One region of the Anoxybacillus sp. FSL W8-1294 genome, then DNA from elsewhere that is predicted to be linked to it. Evidence: predicted binding sites of a transcription regulator. Region 1 holds the regulator's gene; each other region holds the start of a gene.
What was found. The regulator Rex, encoded in region 1, represses fermentation and respiration genes when NADH is low (regulators of the CRP and FNR family bind a similar motif). The targets are predictions, from matches to a motif close to TTGTGAAATATTTCACAA.
Positions count from the first base shown of each region.

Region 2: the regulator Rex is predicted to act here: its motif matches at 2,504-2,521, upstream of NSQ23_RS05790 (TIGR04053 family radical SAM/SPASM domain-containing protein).
Region 3: the regulator Rex is predicted to act here: its motif matches at 2,329-2,346, upstream of pflB (formate C-acetyltransferase).
Region 4: the regulator Rex is predicted to act here: its motif matches at 1,537-1,554, upstream of NSQ23_RS06940 (cytochrome ubiquinol oxidase subunit I).

Region 1 covers NZ_CP150179.1:209,454-213,672, reverse strand. The annotation lists gene groL (chaperonin GroEL) at 1-331, opposite strand, end outside; gene groES (co-chaperone GroES) at 401-685, opposite strand; gene NSQ23_RS01245 (type II CAAX endopeptidase family protein) at 989-1,726, shown strand; gene NSQ23_RS01240 (YdiK family protein) at 1,723-1,896, shown strand; gene NSQ23_RS01235 (redox-sensing transcriptional repressor Rex) at 1,906-2,541, opposite strand; gene NSQ23_RS01230 (ABC-F family ATP-binding cassette domain-containing protein) at 2,769-4,219, shown strand, end outside.
Region 2 covers NZ_CP150179.1:1,090,934-1,095,152, forward strand. The annotation lists gene NSQ23_RS05770 (MBL fold metallo-hydrolase) at 96-1,043, shown strand; gene NSQ23_RS05775 (SDR family oxidoreductase) at 1,040-1,825, shown strand; gene NSQ23_RS05780 (iron-sulfur cluster biosynthesis family protein) at 1,837-2,154, shown strand; gene NSQ23_RS05785 (CDGSH iron-sulfur domain-containing protein) at 2,186-2,392, opposite strand; gene NSQ23_RS05790 (TIGR04053 family radical SAM/SPASM domain-containing protein) at 2,579-3,694, shown strand; gene NSQ23_RS05795 (hypothetical protein) at 3,861-4,064, opposite strand.
Region 3 covers NZ_CP150179.1:2,890,184-2,894,402, reverse strand. The annotation lists gene pflB (formate C-acetyltransferase) at 1-2,231, opposite strand, end outside; gene NSQ23_RS15610 (basic amino acid ABC transporter substrate-binding protein) at 2,502-3,308, shown strand; gene NSQ23_RS15605 (amino acid ABC transporter permease) at 3,375-4,028, shown strand; gene NSQ23_RS15600 (amino acid ABC transporter ATP-binding protein) at 4,025-4,219, shown strand, end outside.
Region 4 covers NZ_CP150179.1:1,302,456-1,306,674, forward strand. The annotation lists partial or broken gene NSQ23_RS06930 (IS1380 family transposase) at 1-628, shown strand, start outside; partial or broken gene NSQ23_RS06935 (SpoVR family protein) at 853-1,491, shown strand; gene NSQ23_RS06940 (cytochrome ubiquinol oxidase subunit I) at 1,787-3,133, shown strand; gene NSQ23_RS06945 (cytochrome d ubiquinol oxidase subunit II) at 3,130-4,158, shown strand.

The sequences.
Region 1 (4,219 bases):
TCGCACCAGCTGTTACGTTTTTCAATCCTTCGCGAATCATCGCTTGTGCTAATACAGTTGCTGTTGTTGTACCGTCACCAGCAACGTCGTTTGTTTTGCTTGCTACTTCCGCAACAAGCTTCGCACCCATATTTTCAAACGGATCTTCTAATTCAATCTCTTTCGCAATCGTTACACCGTCATTTGTAATTAATGGAGAACCGAACTTTTTCTCTAATACAACGTTACGACCTTTTGGACCTAATGTTACTTTTACTGCATCAGCTAATTTATCTACACCGCGTAACATCGCACGACGAGCTTCTTCGCTGAATTTAATTTCTTTTGCCATACATCTTACCCCCTTGATGAAATTTTAGTTAAGTATTTTTATGTGCTTTATATGTTATCAGGCGAACGATTAACCAATCACAGCTAAAATGTCACTTTCACGCAAAATTAAGTATTCTTTTCCATCATATTTTACTTCTGTACCCGCATATTTTGAGAAGATGATGCGGTCACCAACGCTTACCTCTGGAGCTACGCGCTCACCATTATCAAGAACGCGACCTGAACCAACTGCCACAACTTTTCCTTCTTGTGGTTTTTCTTTTGCTGTGTCTGGTAAGACAATTCCGCTCGCTGTTTTTTCTTCAGTTTGAATTAATTCAATGACAATACGATCACCTAGTGGCTTCAACACGGCAAACGACCTCCTTAATTAGATTTTCGTTCCGTTATTAGCACTCATTCTTATTGAGTGCTAACACACTTATTATATTAATGAACTTTTTTTAATTTTGCAAGTAGGAAGTTAAAAATTTTTCATTAAATGATTCCCTCTTTAACATTATGTCTTTCCTTTCGAAATTCATACAAAAAATATGATAAAATGAAAAAGTATTCAATTTAGAAAGCAGAGGACGATCATTCGCTCAGCTAAGGAAGCAGACGCTTAGAAAATGCTCGTCTAAAGCTAGACAATTTGCACGAAGGGGTTGAACATGTGAAAAAGCAATATTGGTATGTCATCATTACATACGTCGCTATGCAACTATCGAGTTTAGTCGGCGTTCCTTTACTTGCGCATAGCGGATTTATTAACGCATCAAATAAAGAAGTAGCTTTATCGATCGCCTCAGGCTATTGGGCTGTCATTAGTTTTTCGATTGCCCTTTTTCTCGTTCTTTATTTTATGAGAGAAGATATGAAATACTCTTATGATCGCCATCAAGCATCGATTGGCATGTCATTCTTTTGGGCGATTGGGGGGTTTTTGCTCGCTCTTTTCGCCCAAGGCATTGCAGCTAATATTGAGATGCACCTATTTGGTGTCGAAATGGGGTCCGAAAACACGAGACGCATCGTTGAAATGGTCAAATTGACACCAGCTCTTATACTCGTTACATCAGTCGTCGGACCAATTTTAGAGGAAATCATCTTTCGGAAAATTATTTTCGGGACGTTGTATCAAAAATACAATTTTTTCTTATCAGCGCTCGTCAGTTCACTTTTATTTGCTGTTGTTCATTTAGAGTTTGAACATTTGCTTCTTTATGCAACGATGGGATTTGTATTTGCTTTCCTATATGTCAAAACAAAGCGCATTCTCGTACCTATTGCAGCACATGTACTGATGAACACCTTTGTCGTTGCAATTCAAACATTATTTGCTGAAGAAATCGAAAGCATTATGCGTGAGGCAGAACGAATGCAATTCGTAATTTGGAGGCTGTTTTCATGAAGTCTGAACCGTTGTTTTATTTTCTCACTGGCATTCTATTTACTTATTTTGCTGTCCATACCGCCGATGATGGTATTTGGGACATCACAACGATGCTATTTATTTTAATTGCTACATTTGATTTCGGCGCAGGAATTCGTTCTTTACGAAAAAAAACCTCCCGCTCGTAAACGGGAGGTTTACTCATTTCCGTAATGTTTTAAAAAGTAAACGAGTGACTGCAGTTCGACCGCTAAATCAATATGATGAACACGAATGTGTTCTGGCACATGCAAGCGAGCAGGTGTAAAGTTTAAAATTCCTTTAATACCTTTTTGGACTAGCCGGTCGGTAATCGGTTGAGCAACTTGAGCCGGCACAGTTAAAATAGCTACTGTAATCTCCCCGAGCTTTTCTTCCAGCTCATCTAAATGATAAACAGGAACTCCTCCTACTTCCGTTCCGACTTTGTCTGGATCGACATCAAATGCCATCACAATTTTCGTATTATTATTTTTGCTGAAATTGTAGTTTAAAAATGCAGTCCCTAAATTTCCAACCCCAAATAACGCCACTTCTGTCGTCTCATCTTGGTCTAACGTTTTACGAAAAAATGACAGCAAATAATTGACATTATATCCGTATCCTTTTTTTCCAAGCGCACCAAAGTATGAAAAATCTCGGCGAATCGTTGCTGAATCGACTTTTACAGCTTCGCTTAACTCCGCTGAAGATACACGTTGCTTGCCTGATGCATGCAAGTTTTTCAAAAAACGATAGTACAACGGTAGTCGCTTTGCGGTCGCCTGCGGAATTTTTGGTTGTTCATTATTCACGAGTCAATCCCCCACATTTCCTTTCACAAATAGTTAGCGCTTTCATTTTTCTCTCCTATACGTCTAAAAAATTCTTCCCACTTCTAAACTATACACTATTTTTTTCATTCTGTCTTTCCTTTGTACCCTTTATTATTATTTTTGTCAAATTTGTTATTCGTACACTAGTGTTGCCGAATATCAAGAAAGTACGTTACACTATCAAAAGAAGATTGAGGTGAGAAAGAATGATCATTTTACAAGTAAATCAACTATCCAAATCATATGGAGCAGAACAAGTTTTATCAGACATTAAGCTTGAAATACAAGAAAAAGACCGTATTGCGTTAGTTGGAAGAAATGGCGCGGGAAAATCGACATTATTAAAAATCATTGCCGGACAGTTGTCATACGACACAGGCGAAATCATTAAACCGAAACACGTAACGATCGGTTATTTAGATCAATATACAGGGTTGCAAGCGCATCGTTCCATTTGGGAAGAAATGCTCGATGTGTTTGCCCCGCTACAACAAATGGAAAAACAATTACGCGAACTAGAACAACAAATGAGTTTACATGATGCTGACTATGAGCGCCTACTTGAGCAATATGATCGTTTACAAACAGAATTCAAAGAAAAAGGCGGCTATCAATATGAAGCAGATATTCGTTCGGTTCTTCATGGTCTCCGCTTCTCACAGTACGATTATACGACAAAAGTATCTACATTAAGCGGTGGACAGCGGACGAGGCTAGCGCTTGGTAAACTGCTCCTTACAAGGCCCGATTTGCTCATTTTAGACGAACCGACAAACCATTTAGATATGGAAACGTTGCAATGGCTTGAACAATATTTAAAAAATTACGATGGGGCCATTCTTATCGTCTCCCACGATCGCTATTTTCTTGACCAAATCGTGACACAAGTGTATGAACTATCACGCACAAAAATAAAAAAATATGTCGGAAACTATACAAGCTACTTACAACAACGTGCTGAACAATTTGAACAACAACTAAAATTGTATGAAAAACAACAAGAGGAAATTACAAAATTAAAAGATTTTGTTCAACGCAACATCGCTCGTGCATCAACAACGAAGCGAGCACAAAGCCGTAGAAAACAATTAGAAAAAATGAATATCATCGACAAGCCACTCGGTGATGAAAAATCGGCATCGTTTCGTTTCGAAATCGAACGCCCAAGCGGAAACGACGTGCTGACAGCTAACAACTTAGCAATCGGTTACGATCACATCATCGCAACAAACCTTTCATTCCGTATCACTCGCGGAGATAGTATTGCGCTAATTGGACCCAATGGAATTGGAAAATCAACTCTTTTAAAAACGATCATCAAACAACTCCATCCAAAACAAGGAGAAATACGCTACGGAACAAACGTACAAATTGGCTATTATGATCAAGAACAAGCACAATTAACATCAAACAAACGAGTGATCGACGAACTGTGGGACGAAGATCGATTAAGAACAGAGAAAGAAATTCGGACCATTCTCGGCAACTTTTTATTTTCTGGTGACGACGTATTGAAGCCTGTTCAGACGTTAAGCGGTGGAGAAAAAGCGCGACTCGCTCTCGCTAAACTCATGATGAAGAAGGCAAACGTATTAGTTTTAGATGAACCGACAAACCATTTGGATTTAGATAGCAAAGAAGTGCTAGAACAAGCGCT
Region 2 (4,219 bases), 880 kb from region 1:
ATAAATAAAAATAAATGACAAATAGAAAAAATAAGTGTAAACTGATAAACAGACGAGACGGAAAATTATGATGATATAATGAAGGAGCTAGAACGATGGAACAGTTGCATCGCATTGTCGTTCCAACGCCATTTGCCGTTGGGGATGTGAATATGTATATCCTTGAAGGAGAACGATTAACGCTCGTTGATGCTGGGGTGAAAACGGAGGAAGCATGGAACGTTTTCGTTCGTGAATTGCAGAACATCGGCTACCAACCGACAGATATTGAACAAGTCATCATTACGCACCACCATCCAGATCACGTCGGTTTGCTTGATTATTTGCCGCCGTCACTTCCTGTTATCGGGCATCGCAAAGCTGCGCCTTGGATTGCGAAAGATGCTGCTTTTTTTTCGTGGCACCAACAATATTTCGAACAATTTTTAATCGAGTGTGGCGTTGGTGAAGAGGGTGTGACGAAACTAGGAAACTTTCGGCGTTCTCTTCGCTTTTCGTGCGAGCGCTCGCTCACACAAGAAGTAAAAGAAGGGGATGTGATCGAAGGCTGGATAGTTATCGAAACGCCAGGTCATGCGCAAAGTCACATCGTGTTGTATCGTGAAGCGGACGGTCTGATGATCGGAGGCGACCATTTGCTAGCAGCGATTTCATCCAATCCGCTGTTAGAGCCGCCTGCGATCGGTGAACAAGAGCGCCCAAAACCACTTTTGCAATATAATGATTCATTAAAAAAACTACTCCAGTACGACATTACAACAATTGTTACGGGACATGGGGAAGATGTGACGGATGTCGCACCGCTTATTGACAAGCGGCTTGAAAAACAAAAAGAACGTGCACAGTACGTGTGGCAACTGTTGAATGAAAAGCCGATGACGGTATTTGACGTATGTCGATCACTTTTCCCGACTGTATATGAGCGAGAGTTTTTGTTGACGATGTCTGAAACGATTGGCCAACTGGACTATTTAGAGGCGATAGGTGCAGTGAAGAAAGAAAAAGTTGATCAAATATATATGTACGAAGCGGTGAGATCATGAAACTGAAAGGGAAATACGTTGTGATTACAGGAGCATCGAGTGGCATCGGTGAGCAAATCGCATACGAAGCAGCTAAACGCGGAGGAATACCTGTATTGCTCGCACGTTCAAAAGAAAAGCTAGCGCAAATTGCGCAACAGATTGAACAAACGTACAGTATTTCTTGCCTATATGAGCAATTAGATGTTAGTAACGTAAAAGAAGTAGACGATGTATTTGATCGCTTGCTCACCTCGATCGATGTCCATATTCTTGTCAATAATGCTGGTTTCGGCGTATTTCGATATGTTGAACAGATTGATCTTTCGGAAGCGAAGCAAATGTTTGATGTCAATGTGCTCGGATTGATCGCTTGTACGAAAAAAGTGTATGCGCATATGATGGAAAAACGATCGGGTCATATTATTAATATCGCATCGCAAGCAGGAAAAATTGCCACGCCGAAATCGAGCGTATATGCGGCGACAAAACATGCTGTGCTCGGATTTACAAATAGTTTACGAATGGAAGCGTCCATGTATGGCATTTATGTGACAGCTGTAAACCCAGGACCGATCGAAACGAACTTTTTTACCGTTGCTGATACGTCCGGAGAATATGTGAAAAACGTGAAACGATGGATGCTTCGCCCGGAATTTGTCGCAAAGCGCGTCGTTGATGTGATGCTTACCCCTACGCGCGAAGTGAATCTGCCGTTTTGGATGCATATGGGAAGTCGTATATATCAACTATTTCCATCGCTCATTGAAAAAATCGGCAAACAAGCATTTTTAAAAAAGTAAGCGAGGTGTAAATGGTGAAAATCACGATCACGGAACGAGCGATCGAACAACTTCGTCGTGTTCAAGGAAATAAACATGTGAAACTCATATACGATACAGATGGTTGCGGATGTGCCGTAAACGGAGTACCTATGTTACTGCTTGTCGATCAATTAGACGAACATGATGTGGAGATTGAAACAAACGATATGCCCATTTGGATGGAAAAACATCAGCTCATTTTTTTCGATGATCAAATGACGCTTGACGTTGTCGATGGAGCAGGGTGTTTTCAATTAAAAAGTCCAAATCAAATATTGAATCCGCGCATGTCACTGGTTGAGCGCTAAAAAATAAAAAAGCCCGGAATAAAAGCCGGGCTCATTCGTTTTTCGGGGCGCGAACGACCGATTGAAATTTTCCTTTATGGGCTGCATCACAAAACGGCATGTTTTGTGAGAGCCCACAACGACAGAGAGAAAACGTTTCTTTTGTTTCAAACTTGTTTCCTTCCATGTCAATTAATTCGACATCGCCGGTTACACGAAATGAACCATTATCCATCACTTTAATTTGTACTTTTGCCATATATTCCACCTCCTTGTATACCTTATATCGTATATACTATCTATTTTATATTAGAAATGCAAGGACGTGCATATTTGTCAGAACAGTGACAAGATAAATGGATGTGATTTTTTGTGATCAATGTCACATGATATAAATATTCCTTCTTGTACAATGGGAAGTAGTGATTGAATCGGAGGGATCAAAATGCGTGATTTTCATCAAAATCCATTTATCGTTATATGGGAGTTGACGCGAGCGTGTCAACTCAACTGTCTTCATTGTCGGGCCGAAGCGCAATATCATCGTGACCCATGTGAATTAACGTTTGAAGAGGGAAAACAACTTATTGATGACATTTATGAAATGGATCAGCCTCTTCTCGTGTTCACAGGTGGCGATCCACTGATGCGTCCAGATGTGTACGACATCGCTAAATATGCGATTGATAAAGGACTTCGTGTATCGATGACCCCAAGTGCAACACCAAACGTGACAAAAGAAGCGATCCGAAAAGCAAAAGAAGTCGGCTTAGCGCGATGGGCATTTAGTTTAGATGGCCCAAACGCGGAAATTCATGACCATTTTCGGGGCATGTCCGGCTCTTTTGATTTAACGATGAAGGCGATCGAATATTTACATGAGTTGGAAATACCGGTGCAAATTAATACGGTCATTTCTCGATATAATGTTCATGTTCTTGATGAAATGGTGCAACTTGTTGAAAAGCTTGGATGTGTGCTTTGGAGCGTATTTTTTCTCGTACCGACAGGCAGGGGGAAAGAGACGGATATGATTTCACCCGTTGAGCATGAAAAAGTGTTTCGTTGGCTTTATGAAACGAGTAAACGTGTACCGTTTGATATTAAAACGACTGCAGGACAACATTATCGACGTGTTGTGTTGCAGCAAAAAATGCGAGAGCAACAAATTCACGGTGACATTCGTTATGAAGACGTGTTAATGAAAGGGCTGACCGGGCAAGTAGATGGGCTAGGACGTGCCCCAAAAGGAGTAAACGATGGAAACGGTTTTGTATTTATTTCGCATATTGGTGACGTATATCCAAGTGGACTATTGCCTGTAAAAGCAGGGAATGTACGTGAACAACCGTTATCCCATATTTATCGCCATTCTCTGATTTTCAAACAGTTAAGAAATCCAGACGGATATAAAGGAAAATGTGGCGTATGTGAATTTCGCTACGTTTGTGGCGGATCGCGTTCAAGAGCATATGCGGTTACAGGCGATTACTTAGCAAGCGAACCGTACTGCATCTACATCCCGAAGGCGTGGAGGCAAAAAGAAAGGGTCGGCGAATAGCCGGCTTTTTTCTATTCATCCATACAGGCGATAAGTTCCTTATTTGTGTAAATTGGGAACTTGTCTTTTTTCTACAAACATTTTATTCATATGAAAGAACGTATGAAAATTTTGTGAACATAACAAAAATTGCGAACAATATAGCAGTACCGATTAATAAATTTTTTTACGATAAAATTGCTAAATGATAGAGCGAAGGGGGAAATAAAGATGGAACGATTAAAACAATTTTAACAGGTTTTGTCGGTGCCGCAGATGGTTTAGGAGGGTTCTTTTTACCTAATATTTTAGGTATGTTTAAACAATGGACAAATTCGTATTCATACGGTTTTTGGTAGGTTGCAGCGACGATGATGGTTGCGATGCTCATCATGAGACAGTTACGTAAAACGATTGCTTAAATATCATTTTTTAACATTGTATGAACGTTTCAGAAAATGTGATACACATCACATTTTTATTTATGTGCTTTCTTTATGATGAAAGTACAGAAACCATTTTTACAATCATACTTCAAAAAGGAGA
Region 3 (4,219 bases), 260 kb from region 1:
ATGACGTCAATTTGTTGTTCACGTGTTAATTTAATAAAGTTGACCGCATAACCTGATACGCGAATGGTCAGTTGCGGATATTTTTCAGGATGTTCCATCGCATCAAGTAATGTTTCGCGGTTAAAGACGTTGATGTTTAAATGATGACCGCGTTTTTGTGCATAACCATCTAAAATGGCGACAAGGTTTTGAATGCGTGTCGCGTCATCTTTACCGAGCGCTTTTGGCACGATTGAGAACGTATTTGAAATGCCGTCTAATGCATATTCATACGGTAATTTTGCGACAGAGCTTAATGACGCAAGCGCCCCTTTTGTGTCGCGACCGTGCAACGGGTTAGCGCCAGGTGCAAACGGTTCGCCTGCGCGGCGGCCGTCAGGTGTATTTCCTGTCTTTTTACCGTATACGACGTTTGATGTGATTGTTAAGATCGATGTTGTATGTTTTGAATCGCGGTACGTTTTATGTTTGCGCAATTTTTTCATAAAGCGCTCGACAATATCGACAGCAATCGAATCGACGCGATCATCGTTGTTTCCATATTTCGGGAAGTCGCCTTCAATTTCAAAGTCGACCGCTAAGCCATTTTCGTCGCGAATCGTTTTTACTTTTGCATATTTCATTGCGCTAAGTGAGTCAGCGACGACAGAAAGACCAGCAATTCCCGTTGCCATCGTGCGCATGACGTTTGTATCATGAAGCGCCATTTCAATGCGCTCATAACAATATTTATCGTGCATGTAATGGATGACATTTAATGTATTAATATACAATTCAGCAAGCCATTCCATGACGTTGTCAAATTTGCGCATCACTTCATCGTAATCTAAGTATTCAGATGTGATTGGCGCAAACTCTGGACCGATTTGCACTTTTAATTTTTCGTCAACGCCGCCGTTAATTGCGTATAATAATGCTTTCGCAAGGTTTGCGCGCGCGCCGAAAAACTGCATTTGTTTACCGATGCGCATGGCGGATACGCAGCATGCGATGCCGTAGTCGTCACCAAACTCAGGACGCATTAAATCATCATTTTCATATTGAATGGAGCTTGTTTGAATCGACATTTTTGCACAATATTTTTTAAACGCTTCTGGTAATTTTGTCGACCAAAGAACCGTTAAGTTTGGTTCTGGCGCTGGACCTAAGTTGTCAAGCGTATGCAGGAAACGGAACGAGTTTTTCGTCACAAGTGGACGGCCATCAATGGCGACACCGCCGATCGACTCTGTTACCCACGTTGGGTCACCGCTAAATAACTCATTATATTCTGGTGTTCTTGCGAATTTCACGAGGCGCAATTTCATGACGAAATGGTCAACAAGCTCTTGCGCTTCGCGTTCAGTTAATGTGCCTTCTTGTAAGTCGCGTTCAATATAAATATCTAAAAACGTGGAGACGCGACCTAAGCTCATTGCCGCACCGTTTTGTTCTTTAATCGCAGCAAGATAAGCGAAATATAACCATTGGAACGCTTCGTGTGCGTTGCGAGCTGGTTTGGAAATATCGTAGCCGTAGCTTGCCGCCATTTCTTTTAGTTCTTGGAGGGCGCGAATTTGTTCGGCTAACTCTTCACGGAGACGAATGATGTCTTCGCTCATTGTGCGCGCACCTGTGTTGCGTAAATCTTTTTTCTTCTCTTCAATGAGGCGATCTACACCATATAGTGCCACGCGACGATAGTCACCGATAATGCGACCGCGTCCATAGGCGTCAGGAAGCCCTGTAATGATTCCGGCTTTGCGTGCGGCTTTCATTTCGTCTGTATATGCGTCAAATACGCCTTGGTTATGTGTTTTACGATATTGAGTAAAAATTTTCTTTACTTCGTCGCTAACTTGATATCCATAAGCTTCGCATGCTTGTTCAGCCATGCGAATACCACCAAATGGCATAAGTGCTCGTTTAAACGGCTCATCTGTTTGAAAACCGACAACTTTTTCAAGTTCTTTATTTAAATAGCCAGGTCCGTGCGATGTAATGGTCGATACGATTTCCGTATCCATATTGAGAACGCCGCCTTTTTCGCGTTCAAGTTTTGAAAGTTTCATCACTTGTTCCCAAAGTGTTTTTGTCGCTTCAGTTGGACCTTGTAAAAACGATTCATCCCCTGTGTAAACGGTTACGTTATTTAAAATAAAATCACGAACGTCAATTTCTCTTTTCCATTTATCACCTTTAAACGTTCTCCAAGCGTCCATTAACGCTTCATTTACAGCAAGTAGCGTCATTATATCTCCTCCCAATCTTTAAAGAATAATTAAAAATATCCCCTACATAAAGAATACTACTTCTTTACAAAGATGGAGGGATGAAATGATGACAAATTTGTGAAATGTTGATCAAAAACATTTTCTAAAATAAAGATTTTTCCAAAAATTATTTTTATAAAATTTGTTGCATAAAATTAAAAAAGCTGATAATATGTGAAACATGAAGAACATAGCATGTTTATACATGAGTATTTATTATTTTACAGTAAATAGTAAGGGGGAGTAACTATGATAAAAAGAAGTATAATTGTAGCATTTGTATGTATGCTTATTTTTGCGCTTGTCGGATGCGGTAGTTCGACAGAAAAGACGACATCAAAGGAACAGAAAAAGAAAATTACCGTTGTGACAAATCCATCATTTGCACCGTTTGAATATATGGATAAAGGAGAAATTGTCGGTTTTGATATTGATTTATTAAAAGCGGTAATGGACGAGGCTGGACTAGAATATGAATTAAAAGGCATCGGTTGGGATCCGTTATTTGCAGCCATTCAAGGAAAAACAGCGGATATGGCCGTTTCCGGTATTACGATCAACGATGATCGAAAACAAACGTATGATTTCTCGATTCCTTACTTTGAATCGACACATATGATTCTTGTCAAAGAAGGAAGTTCGATTAAAAGCGCGAAAGATTTACAAGGAAAAGTTGTCGGTGTGCAAAACGGGACAACAGGACAAGAAGCGGTTGAAAAAATTTTAGGAAAAGAGAATAAAAATATTAAAAAGTTCGAGGATACAGTCGTCGCAATTATGGACTTATTAAACGGCGGTGTGGAAGCTGTTGTGACGGACAATGCTGTCGCAAACGAATATATAAAAAATAATCCAGATGCAAAAATCGTGGCATTTGAAGATCCAGAACATTTTGAAACGGAGTTTTACGGCTTTATGTTCCCGAAAGGTAGCGAGTTAAAACAAAAAGTAGATGAAGCATTGAAAAAAGTCATTGAAAATGGTACGTATGCAGAAATTTATAAAAAATGGTTCGGGATAGAACCGAATATCGAATCATTACAACAACAGCAATAACATGGACGTAAAAGTTGCGTAACTGTTCCCGGTTACGCAACTTTTTCAAAGGGAAAGGTGAGACATATGGATTTTCGTTTTGATATTGTAGTTGAATATGCGCCGTTTTTTTTCAAAGGCGTGTTATGGACGATCGGCTTATCGTTGATCGGCATCTTTTTCGGGACGATTCTCGGCTTAGCCATTGGGCTTGGAAAAATGGTTCAAAATCGTTTCGCCCGTCTTCCGTTTGATTGGTATGTTCATTTTTTCCGCGGTACGCCATTATTCGTACAAATTTTACTTATTCATTTTGGAGTCATGCCGATTTTTACCTCTCAACCGAATCCGATCGTATCCGGCGCGATTTCGTTATCTTTAAACGCAGCTGCATACATTGCTGAAATTTTCCGTGCTGGTATTCAATCGATCGATCGTGGTCAAATGGAAGCAGCTCGCTCGCTCGGTATGACACATGTACAAGCGATGCGTTACATCATTTTACCGCAAGCGATTAAGCGAATGATTCCGCCGCTTGGCAATGAATTTATCGTGTTAATTAAAGATTCGTCGCTTGCAGCAATTATTGCGGCACCTGAACTGATGTATTGGGGACGAGCGATGCAGGGTCAATATTATCGCGTTTGGGAGCCTTACTTAACTGTTGCCCTTATTTATTTAATTCTCACTCTTTCGCTAAGCAAGTTGCTACACTGGTTAGAAAGAAGGTATGATGCATGATTCAAGTGACCAACTTAAAAAAATCGTACGGATCGCTACATGTGTTAAAAGGAATTGACGTGCATATTCGTGAAAAAGAAGTTGTCGTTGTCATTGGTCCTTCCGGTTCAGGAAAATCGACATTTTTACGTTGTTTAAACATGCTTGAAGATTTCGATGAAGGCGATATTATCATCGATGGATTTCGTTTA
Region 4 (4,219 bases), 1.1 Mb from region 1:
ACGCCGAGAATCGAAAGCGCTTTGGTTCCAGATCGCTTCGCAAAAGGGCAGACGCATCGATGATGGACAAACCGAAGGAGTACAAACGTATGAGTTATGCCTTCCACAGACCGCAGCAATTGATGGACACACGTATACGTACGTTCAAGTCACCCAAGTGACGGAACGAACGATGGAACGAAATGGACAGCTGATGCTCGTTCCTGATTACGAAGTCGAAAGCTACTGGGTGCGCCTCGAAGGATACGAGCATGTTCGAATGAGTGATGTGCTCGCATTGTATCACGATCATGCGACATGCGAACAGTTTCATAGCGAACTGAAAAGCGACTTAGATTTAGAGCGACTTCCATCAGGGAAGATGAAAACGAATGCGCTCGTGTTAGTCATGGGAGCATTCGTGTACAACCTTCTTCGTCTGATTGGACAAGATCTATTAAGCGATCCGAGACATCCATTACATCATAAAGTGAAACGCCGCCGCATCAAGACGATTATTCAGACGGTGATCACGATGGCAGGTCGACTCGTCCGCCGATCACGACAGATCTGGATGAAACTGACGCGAAGGAGTGGCTATAGCGAGCCCCTTCTGAACATTTACATAAAATGGAGAGAAGGAGCATAACGAACGATTGTTCGCAATTCTGTACTCATCCTAACCCTCTGTCCTTTTTTGTTTTTTCTTTGGTTTATATACCTAAAAAAGATATTTATTTCATTTCTGAGAGTGAAGATGACATCTGTTTTAAACATAAAAAGGGAATAGTGGATCACGCATCCATAAAACCAGCAAAAAAGTCAAAGTCGATGTCAATCCATCACGGATTCAGGATAAAATAATCACCTTAGATGAACGAAGGCTGGGCGACGTATTGGCATCAGCGCATTTTGCGCGAGATGGATTTGACGAGCGATGAGGCGATTGAATTTGCGAAACTGAACGCCAACGTCGTGCAACCGTCGCGCACTGGCATCAATCCGTGTTATTTAGGACTGAAAATTTTTGAAGACATTGAAGAGCGGTGGAACAACCCGACTGAGGAGATGAAAAAATACGGCGTCAAGCCGGGGTCGGGGAGGGCGAAAATTTTTGAAGTGCGCGAACTCGAATCCGACATTTCGTTTTTGCGCAACTATTTAACGAAAGAGCTCGTTATGCGCGAAGATATGTATTTGTTCCAAAAACAGGGGAAAGAATATAAAATCGTCGACAAAAACTGGGATCATATCCGCGACTAACTCGTCAGCATGCGGGTAAACGGCGGATTCCCGTATATCACGGTCAATGACGGCGATTATATGCGCAACGGAGAGTTGTATTTGAAGCATTGGTATGAAGGAATCGAACTCGATCTGAAGTATTTAGAAAAAGTGCTCCCATACATTTATCAGTTGTGGGGCCGTCCGGTCCATATGGAGACGGTCGTCGAGGAAAAGCCGATGTTGTTTACGTATGACGGGAAAAAGGTGCATCGGAAATATTTATAACATGAGGGCAGGGATCCCCTGCTTTTTTTGTTTGTCACGATGAATATGTGAAAAATGACACAAATTATTCGAAATCATGCCGAATAGCGTCCACGATTTTATGAAATAATATGAAATAATATGAAGTGGATAATTTGTGATGATTGTCACAAATTCTTCACCACTGTTTGTTTGCTCGGGGGGGTAGATATGTGGAAGCGGCATGAAAAAACGCTTGTGTTTGTTAGCTTTGCTGTTGCGGCTGTTGTCTTGCTTTCCTTGATTGGTCGCTTGTTTTCATAAGGGGGGATGAATCGTGAACGGTTACGATCCGGTGCTGCTTAGCCGTATTTTGACGGGATTGACGCTGACGGTTCACATCATTTATGCCACGATCGGCGTCGGGGTTCCACTGATGATCGCCATTGCCCAGTGGGTTGGGATTCGCAAAAATGATATGCATTACATCTTACTCGCTCGCCGCTGGACGCGCGGTTTTGTCATCACCGTAGCGGTTGGCGTGGTGACAGGAACAGCGATCGGCTTGCAGCTGTCGCTTTTATGGCCGAACTTTATGCAGCTGGCTGGCCAAGTGATCAGCTTGCCGCTGTTCATGGAGACGTTCGCCTTCTTTTTTGAAGCCATTTTCCTCGGCATTTATTTGTATACATGGGATCGGTTCGAAAATCAGAAAAAACATTTGCTTTTGCTTATCCCGGTGGCAATCGGGTCTTCAGCATCAGCCATGTTTATTACGATGGTGAACGCGTTTATGAATACGCCGCAAGGGTTTGAATTTAAAAACGGCGAGTTTGTCAACATCGATCCAATCGCGGCTATGTTCAACCCAGCGATGCCGACGAAAGTCGCCCATGTGCTGGCGACTTCGTATATGACGTCAGCATTCGTGCTTGCTTCGATTGCCGCTTGGCATTTATGGAAAGGCAATCGTCACATTTATCATCGCAAGGCACTTCATTTAATGATGAAAACAGTTTTTATTTTTTCGGTAGCCAGTGTATTGATTGGCGACTTATCGGGCAAATTTTTAGCCGAATACCAGCCAGAAAAGCTGGCGGCCGCTGAATGGCATTTTGAAACGAGCTCCCACGCGCCGCTCGTGTTGTTTGGCATGCTGACAGAGGATGGCGAGGTGAAGTATGCCATTAAAATCCCATATGCGTTAAGCATTTTGGCGCACAACCACCCGGGGGCGGTTGTGACCGGGCTGAACGAATTTCCGGAAGATGAACGCCCACCACTGTACATTCATTACTTATTCGATGTGATGGTCACGATCGGGGTGTTTTTAATGGTTGTCGCAGCCGCGTATTGGCTCGGATCGATTTTCCGCTGGAAGTGGACGGCGAAAAAGTGGTTTTTTGGACTGCTGGTGGCGGGAGGGCCGCTGGCGATGGTTGCGATTGAGGCGGGATGGTACTTAGCGGAAGTCGGGCGGCAGCCGTGGATTTTGCGTGGCTATATGAAAACGGCGGAAGGAGCGACATCGTCGGCGCATGTGGATACGATGCTTGTGTTGTTTTGCCTTTTGTATATGGTGTTAGTAATTGCGAGCGCAATAGTGCTCATCCGTATGTTCCGCCGCAACCCGGTTGAACGGGAGCTGGCAGAGCGGTCCAATAATGGGGAGGTGGCGCCATGACGCTCGAAGTCATTGGCATTTCGGTGTTATGGCTGTTTTTGTTCGGGTACATTATCGTTGGCTCGATTGATTTCGGGGCTGGGTTTTTCAGCGCCTATAGCCATTGGGCAAACAAACAGCATATTTTGCACCGCATCATTCAGCGCTATCTTTCCCCTGTATGGGAAGTGACGAACGTCTTTCTTGTCTTTTTCTTTGTCGGCATTGTCGGCTTTTTTCCGAAAACGGCGTATTATTACGGTTCTATTTTGCTTGTCCCGGCGAGCATCTCCATCATTTTGTTAGCTATTCGCGGCTCGTACTATGCGTTTCATACGTATGGGGGGACGGAACGGAACTGGTATTTAATCGCTTATGGATTGACGGGGTTGTTTATTCCGGCCTCCCTGTCCATCGTGTTGACGATTTCTGAAGGCGGGTTTGTGGAGGTAGGCGCCTCAGGCGTTACGCTGGATTATGGGAAGCTGTTTGCAAGCCCGTTGTCATGGAGCATTGTGCTGCTCAGTGTGACGAGTGTTCTTTACATTTCTGCCGTTTTCTTAACGTACTATGCGGACGAGGCCAAGGATGAACGGGCGCGGGCGCTGTTGCGCCGCTACGCTCTTCTTTGGAGCGGGCCGACGATGTTGTCAGCGCTGCTCATTATTTACCAGCTCCGCTACCATAATCCCGAGCATTACGCCAACCTATGGAATGTGGCGTGGATGCTGGTCATTTCCTTTTTGTTTTTTGTCATTACCGTTTGGCTGCTTTGGCGGCAGCGGCGGTTCGGCTGGGCGTTTATTGCGCTGTTGTTTCAATACGCGTTCGCCTTTTACGCCTATGGCATTTCACATTATCCGTATTTGTTATACCCGTATTTGACGATTTATGACGGGTTTACGAATGAGACGATGGCTATGGCGTTGATCGTCGCGTTTATTGCCGGCCTCCTGTTATTAATTCCGTCACTTTATTTGCTTATGCGCCTCTTTGTGTTTAACAAGGCGTACGTTAAAGGAAAATGGGAAGGGGGAAAAGGATAATGCAAACATTTTTGATCATGTATGCGCCGATGATCATCGTCGCCCTGTCGATCATCGCCGC